DNA from 2 places in the Pantoea sp. F_5 genome. Region 2 is predicted to be linked to the other one. Evidence: predicted binding sites of a transcription regulator. Region 2 holds the regulator's gene; the other holds the start of a gene.
The links. Region 2 encodes LexA, which represses DNA repair genes until DNA is damaged. Its sites were predicted from a motif close to TNCTGTATGTACATACAGNA; they were not measured.
Positions count from the first base shown of each region.

Region 1: the regulator LexA is predicted to act here: its motif matches at 2,269-2,288, upstream of F3I44_RS11395 (DinI-like family protein).

Region 1 is NZ_VWUO01000007.1:134,970-138,263, reverse strand. It holds gene amyA (alpha-amylase) at 1-547, shown strand, start outside; gene yedD (lipoprotein YedD) at 621-1,094, opposite strand; gene F3I44_RS11405 (DUF6388 family protein) at 1,336-1,659, shown strand; gene iraP (anti-adapter protein IraP) at 1,852-2,151, opposite strand; gene F3I44_RS11395 (DinI-like family protein) at 2,327-2,566, shown strand; gene F3I44_RS11390 (hypothetical protein) at 2,605-2,871, opposite strand; gene F3I44_RS11385 (hypothetical protein) at 3,023-3,294, opposite strand, start outside.
Region 2 is NZ_VWUO01000008.1:196,108-199,401, reverse strand. It holds gene plsB (glycerol-3-phosphate 1-O-acyltransferase PlsB) at 1-976, opposite strand, end outside; gene F3I44_RS12990 (diacylglycerol kinase) at 1,104-1,472, shown strand; gene lexA (transcriptional repressor LexA) at 1,578-2,192, shown strand; gene dinF (MATE family efflux transporter DinF) at 2,292-3,294, shown strand, end outside.

The DNA.
Region 1 (3,294 bases), on a different contig from region 2:
CGCTAACTCGCTGGTGGTGGCGGATCCGTGGCATGCCGTAACGATCGTGGCTAACCATGACACCCAGCCGCTGCAGTCGCTGGAAGCGCCGGTTGAAGCCTGGTTCAAACCGCTGGCCTATGCGCTGATCCTGCTGCGTGAGCAGGGCGTACCGACCATTTTCTATCCTGACCTGTTCGGGGCGACGTATGAAGATGAGGGCGGCGACGGCGAGGCGCACAAAATCGAGATGCCGGTCATTCCTGAACTCGAAGGATTAATCCGGGCGCGTCAGCAGTATGGCTGGGGCGTGCAGACCGACTATTTTGATCATCCCAACTGCGTGGCGTTCAGCCGAAGCGGCACCGAAACGCAACCTGGCTGTGTGGTGATCATGTCGAACGGCGATGCGGGCGAGAAAAGTGTGCCGATGGGCGAAGGCTTTGCCGGTAAGGTCTGGCGCGATCATCTGGGCAACCGTGAAGAGACCATTACCGCCGACGAGCACGGCACAGCCGTCTTTGTCTGTAACGGTGGCAGCGTCAGCGTCTGGGTTGTAGCAGAATAAGTGACTGAGTAAACGTAAAACCGCCCCGGCAGACGCGTGCGTGCGCTACCGGGGCGTTTTTTATGGGCTGCGGTTACGACTGCGCGTTATGGTCAGTAATAGGCGTGCGCAATAGCTGCGGTTCAATGTTCTGAATGACAGCAGCTTTCGGCTGTTTTGCCACTTCTTCCAGTGCCTGCTGACACTCTGTTGTCGGCCGCGCCACCTTGCGCAGAGTCAGCCCGTCATAGTTAAGTTCGCTGTTATCAACGACCAGCGGCATCACCCGAATCTTGCGCGTGACGTTGACATAGTCACCGTTCAGACGGGTGAGTTTGCCCGGCTTCGCAATCACACGCATCCACTGACGGCAATCCAGCGTGCTGCCATCCGCATTGATAATCAGACTGGCTATTGCCTGTCCGCTGATCAGACTGCTCTGTGGTCCAACGGTTTGCCAGTTCCCCTGCAGATCAGCGGGTGCCGGCGTCTGTACCGCATTTTCATAATCGTTGATTTGCGCACAGCCACTCAGTGCCAGCGCGGCAATCAGCATCCACTTTTTCATGTTTAATCCCTAAGATCGCGTCAATGGCGGCTACGTTATAATTTTTCTACCGCGTAGCGCAAGGTATCTGGCTGTTCAGACACCCGCGAGCGACTGTTTACAGCAGAATTTACCCTTGAGCCAGGAGACCGGTCAGCTTTTTGATCGGCAACTGGCAGTCTGAATGGGCTCTGGCACGCCTGACAAGCGGAAGACAACCCGATACACTGACGCGCTGCATCAGCCTTTCAGGAATATAAATATGAAAACGCCAGAAGCCTATTATGCTCAGGCACGTGAAATGTTTTTTACCGCGCATCCCGACTTTCAGTCTGCACTGGATGAGTTAACGGAGAGCGATGCTCGTGCCGCTAATCTGTCACTGCGACAGCTGCGTGAATGGCACGCCGAACGCATCTATGCAGCCTTTTTACGGCAGAAGAATCTGGATGGGATGATTTTTTCTATTCAGCTCGCTGAGCCGGATAAAGCGGTAGCGGCTGAGGCTATCGAGACCTATCTCAAATCTCATGCTGAGTCTCTGGGGATGAGCTGGGAAGAGTTTTGCATCAAAAACGAGCTGTAATGTTCAATCCACTGAAGAGGTATAAGTTACACCTCTCAGCCTGTCGTGCAGCATCGGATAAAGCAGTAAAGCAAAAACGCGAGACCTTCGCGTCATGCCGCAGGTCATGATTGCCCTTGTGGGCAAAGCAACTGCACTGCCTCCGGAGAGATTGCCGGGCTTCCCTCTCTGGAGGCATATTGATAAATGGCCCTACTCCCGCTCTTCCGTGGCTTTGCCTTTCACTTCTACATAGCTTGCAACCGCCAGCAGACGATTGATGTGTGTCAGGAGCAGATCAACATCCGACTGCAGAAACTCAGTCGACGATTGCGAAGCGGTAATGATGGCATCCTGCACCGTTTCTGTAATAGTCAGCGAGTTGTCCTGTTTCGCCTGCACCAGCAGCGCTGCAACCAGCAGGGATTGCGCTTCAAGCTGCGCCGTCAGCTCTTTTGCGTCGACGTCCATCTTTGCCAGCTTCAGCAGAATATCAATTACCAGTTGTCGCATCGCGGACCTCCTGAAAAGTAAGCCGACATTATGTCGTGATGCGTGCGCATTTTGCTAGCCGAAGATTGAGGTCTGGGCGAGATAAAAATTTACGCGAAATCAGGCGTACTGCCTTGCTACTGTTTTTATTTACAGTATTATATATCAGCGATTTTGCCCTGAATGGATTGCCATCATGTTTGTTGAGTTGATTTATGACAAGCGCAACGTTGCCGGTTTACCGGGTGCTCGCGAGATGATTCGTGAGGAGCTGGAAAAGCGGGTGCATCGGGTGTTTCCTGACATCGAAGTTAAGGTTAAGCCGATGGAACGTAACGCGATTGATACTGATTTGAGTAAGAACGATAAGGCGACAGTTGCGCGTATTGTTGAAGAGATGTTCGACGAAGCGGAAATGTGGCTGGTAGCCGACTAATCCATTAGCGGCCACCGTATCAGTCAGCGGGAGATGAATCAGCTCTCCTGCTCACTGTGATTAATTTCAATCTCGATGTCCTGAATAGCGGCATCCAGATCTTCCAGCAGTTTACCCTGCTTATTCAGCAACCCATCGATACGATCGGCGTTTGTCTTATCTTTATATTCACCGGCATCAAACGCTAACCAATGGCTGGAAAGGGTTTCGGTGTTGGTCTGCGCGTAGTGGCGCATCTCCTTCAGCTGCGAAGTCACATCGCGCAGATAGTCGTTTTTGGTTTTGGTTTCTGTTGAATCGCTCATGCTAAATTTCCTTCTGGTCAATTATCAAAAGTGATTAGGCTTAGCGGTTCATCAACCGGCCAATCAGCGGACGTCAGTTCAGATACAAAATGTCGTCCGGAGATTTAAAACTAGTCGATGATAGCGAAGCCGCACTAAGAATAATCGGAAGTTACGGTTTCTCCGTGGGTTTCGCGGATGGCACCTCCTTCTCAATCACGACTTCTTTTACTTTTGTGATCGTTTTGTCAGCGATGCGATCCGGTATCACATCAAGCTTATGCTGTAACGCTGACACCTGACTGGTCAGCAAATCCACACGGTCATCACGCCGCGCTGCAATGATCCGATAATCTGCCCGGATCTCCTCAACCCGCTTATTTGCCGTGTTACTGACGTAAAGAAAAATAATTGTCATCAGAATGCAAATCATCGAACAGCTCA
Region 2 (3,294 bases):
CCAGCCCCTGATGATAGAGCACGTAGGAGAGCAGCAGATAATCCATGTGGCTGCGGTGGCAGGGCACGTAGACAATCTCATGTCCATCCTGCGCCAGCTGGCGCACTTTTTCGCCGCCATTGACGTTGATGCCCTGATAGAGACGGCTCCAGAGCCAGCCCATCACGCGGTCGGTAACGCGAATCGCTTCATAGGAGAAGTTCGCCGCAATCTCTTCCATCATCTCGACGGCATTCTGCTGCGCTTTCTCATGGGAGATTTTTTTGCTGCGCGCCTCATCTTCTACTGCTTTTTCAATCGCTTTGGATTGCAGCAGACGATTAAACAGATCCTGACGGGCCGGTAAACGCGGGCCAATCGCAGCCAGCCGCTGACGGGCAAAATGGATACGCGCGACGCGGGCCAGCTTCTGCGCGATCGACTTATCTGTCCCATGTTCCGTGGCCATACGCCGCAGAGAGACGGTCGGCGAGAAGCGGACAAAGCTGTCGCGCCCATGCCAGATGACCGCAAAGAACTTCTGCACGCCGTTCAGCACCCGCAGGTGTGGTGTGGCTTCGCCCTGAACTTCACGTCCCGGTGCACGACCAAACATCACGGTGACGGGAAGCATCTGAATATCCAGCGTGGGATTATTGCGATGCAGGTCCAGGTAATCGTGGAAAATTTTCACCGATTCCACGCTGGGTACAAAATAGGGGAAGACGCGCGGGCCATCGTGGATAAAGACGTGGCGAGGCAGCAGGGAACCATCAATCTCCAGTGGAGAGAGCGGATCGGGCAGATGATGCCGCAGACACTGCGCGCGCAAAGTCAGTAAGTCAGCCTTCGAATCGTAAGGCAAAACATACATAATAGGTCGGGTCGGATCCAGACCATGTTCAGACACGGGATCGGCCGGAATGGCCTTACTCTTTACCAGAAACGAGAGTGGTAAATTAAGCAATTTATAATAAAGTTTACGCCAACCTGACATAGACAACATGAAGCCTCTTGTTAGCAAAGCGCCGCAAGCATACCAGAAAGTGCAGCGAAGATCTGTGGTGGTGCCAAATGCACGCAGCCCAGACATTGACGTCAATCCGATAAAAGGGTTCCCACACATGGCAAATAATGCCACCGGACTTATCAGAATAGTAAAAGCCGCAGGTTACTCCTGGCAGGGGCTGCGTGCCGCGTGGCAACATGAAGCGGCGTTTCGTCAGGAAGCCCTGGCTGCGCTGGCGGCGATCATTATCGCCTGCTGGCTGGATGTCGATGTGATCTCGCGCATCCTGATGATTGGGTCGGTGGTGCTGGTGGTCATCGTCGAAATCCTCAATAGCGCCATTGAAGCGGTGGTCGATCGCATCGGTCAGGAGCATCATCCGCTGGCAGGCCGGGCCAAAGATATGGGCTCTGCGGCGGTACTGATCAGCATCTTACTGGCACTGTTTGTCTGGATCGCGCTGCTCTGGACACATTTGCGATAAGCGTTCCATATCGCGCCAGAAGCCGCGTTTTGCCTGACAATCGGTTTCCATTTCGCCAATACCTGTATATACTCACAGCGACTGTATAAACAACCAGGGGGCGGGATGAAAGCATTAACCAGCAGGCAGCAGCAGGTCTATGACCTGATTCGCGACCATATTTCTTCAACAGGCATGCCGCCTACGCGCGCAGAGATTGCTGCACAACTGGGCTTCCGCTCACCGAATGCGGCAGAAGAGCACCTGAAAGCGCTGGCGCGTAAAGGCGTCATCGAGATCGTTTCCGGTGCATCGCGCGGCATTCGTCTGCTAATGGAAGAAGAAGCCTCAGAAGGCATACCGTTGATTGGCCGGGTTGCTGCCGGTGAGCCGATCATGGCGCAGGAACATATCGAAACCCACTATAAAGTGGATCCGGGCCTGTTTAAGCCGTCTGCTGACTTCCTGCTGCGCGTCAGCGGAATGTCGATGAAAGATATCGGGATTATGGATGGCGACCTGCTCGCGGTACATAAAACCCAGGATGTGCGCAACGGCCAGGTTGTCGTTGCCCGCATTGATGATGAAGTCACCGTTAAGCGCTGGAAAAAGCAGGGTGCTATCGTGCATCTGCTGCCTGAAAACAGCGACTTCGACCCGATTGTTGTCGATACCCGTGCACAGTCCCTGACCATCGAAGGTCTGGCGGTTGGCGTGGTACGCAACGGCGAGTGGCTCTGATTTGAGGCCGGCGTGCATTCGCCTTTACTGATGCTATTCTGTCTGCCCTAATTTTGTCGCTGCCTGTTTTGCGCAGCGACACCGAGCACGGAACGGCGAATGCGCTTTATTACGGCAACCGATAAAAACCTCTGGCGGCTTGCGCTGCCGATGATCCTTTCAAATATCACTGTTCCCTTACTGGGGGTGGTCGATACTGCAGTCATTGGTCATCTCGACAGCCCCGTCTATCTTGGCGGGGTTGCGGTCGGGACCACGGTGACCAGCTTCCTCTTTATGCTGCTGCTTTTCCTTCGAATGAGTACAACTGGCCTGACGGCACAGGCGTTTGGTGCGGGCGATAAAACCGCGCTGGCACGCGCGCTGACTCAGCCGCTGATTATTGCGCTGCTGGCAGGTGTACTGTTCATCGCTTTACGTTATCCGATTATTCAGCTGGCGACCCATCTGGTTGGCGGTAATCCCGCGGTACTGGAACAGGCGGCGCTGTTTATTCAGATTCGCTGGCTCAGTGCGCCTGCTACGCTGGCAAATCTGGTCATTCTGGGCTGGCTGCTGGGCGTGCAATATGCGCGCGCGCCGGTGATCCTGCTGGTGGTGGGCAATCTGGTTAATATTGTGCTCGATCTCTGGCTGGTGATGGGGCTGCACTGGGGTGTCGCGGGTGCGGCAACCGCCACGGCGCTGGCGGAGTATATTACACTGGGTGTCGGCAGCATCATGGTCTGGCGGGTCCTGAAGCTGCGCGGTATTCCCCTGAGCCTGCTGAAGCAGAGCTGGCGCGGAGACAGCGGCCGGCTGCTGCGGCTGAACCGGGATATCATGCTGCGCTCATTGATGCTGCAACTCTGTTTTGCCTCGCTGACCGTGCTGGGCGCGCGGCTGGGCCCGGATGTGGTGGCGGTCAACGCGGTATTGCTGATGTTCATTACGTTCACGGCCTATGCGCTGGATGGCTTTGCCTACGCGGTTGAAGCGTTTGCTGGCGAGGCGCATGGTGCAAAAGATGGCGGCAAACTGCTGCGCGTCTGGCACTCTGCCTGTCGACAGGCAGTTGTGGTGGCGCTGTTCTTCTCGCTGATCTATGCCATTGCTGGCCCGC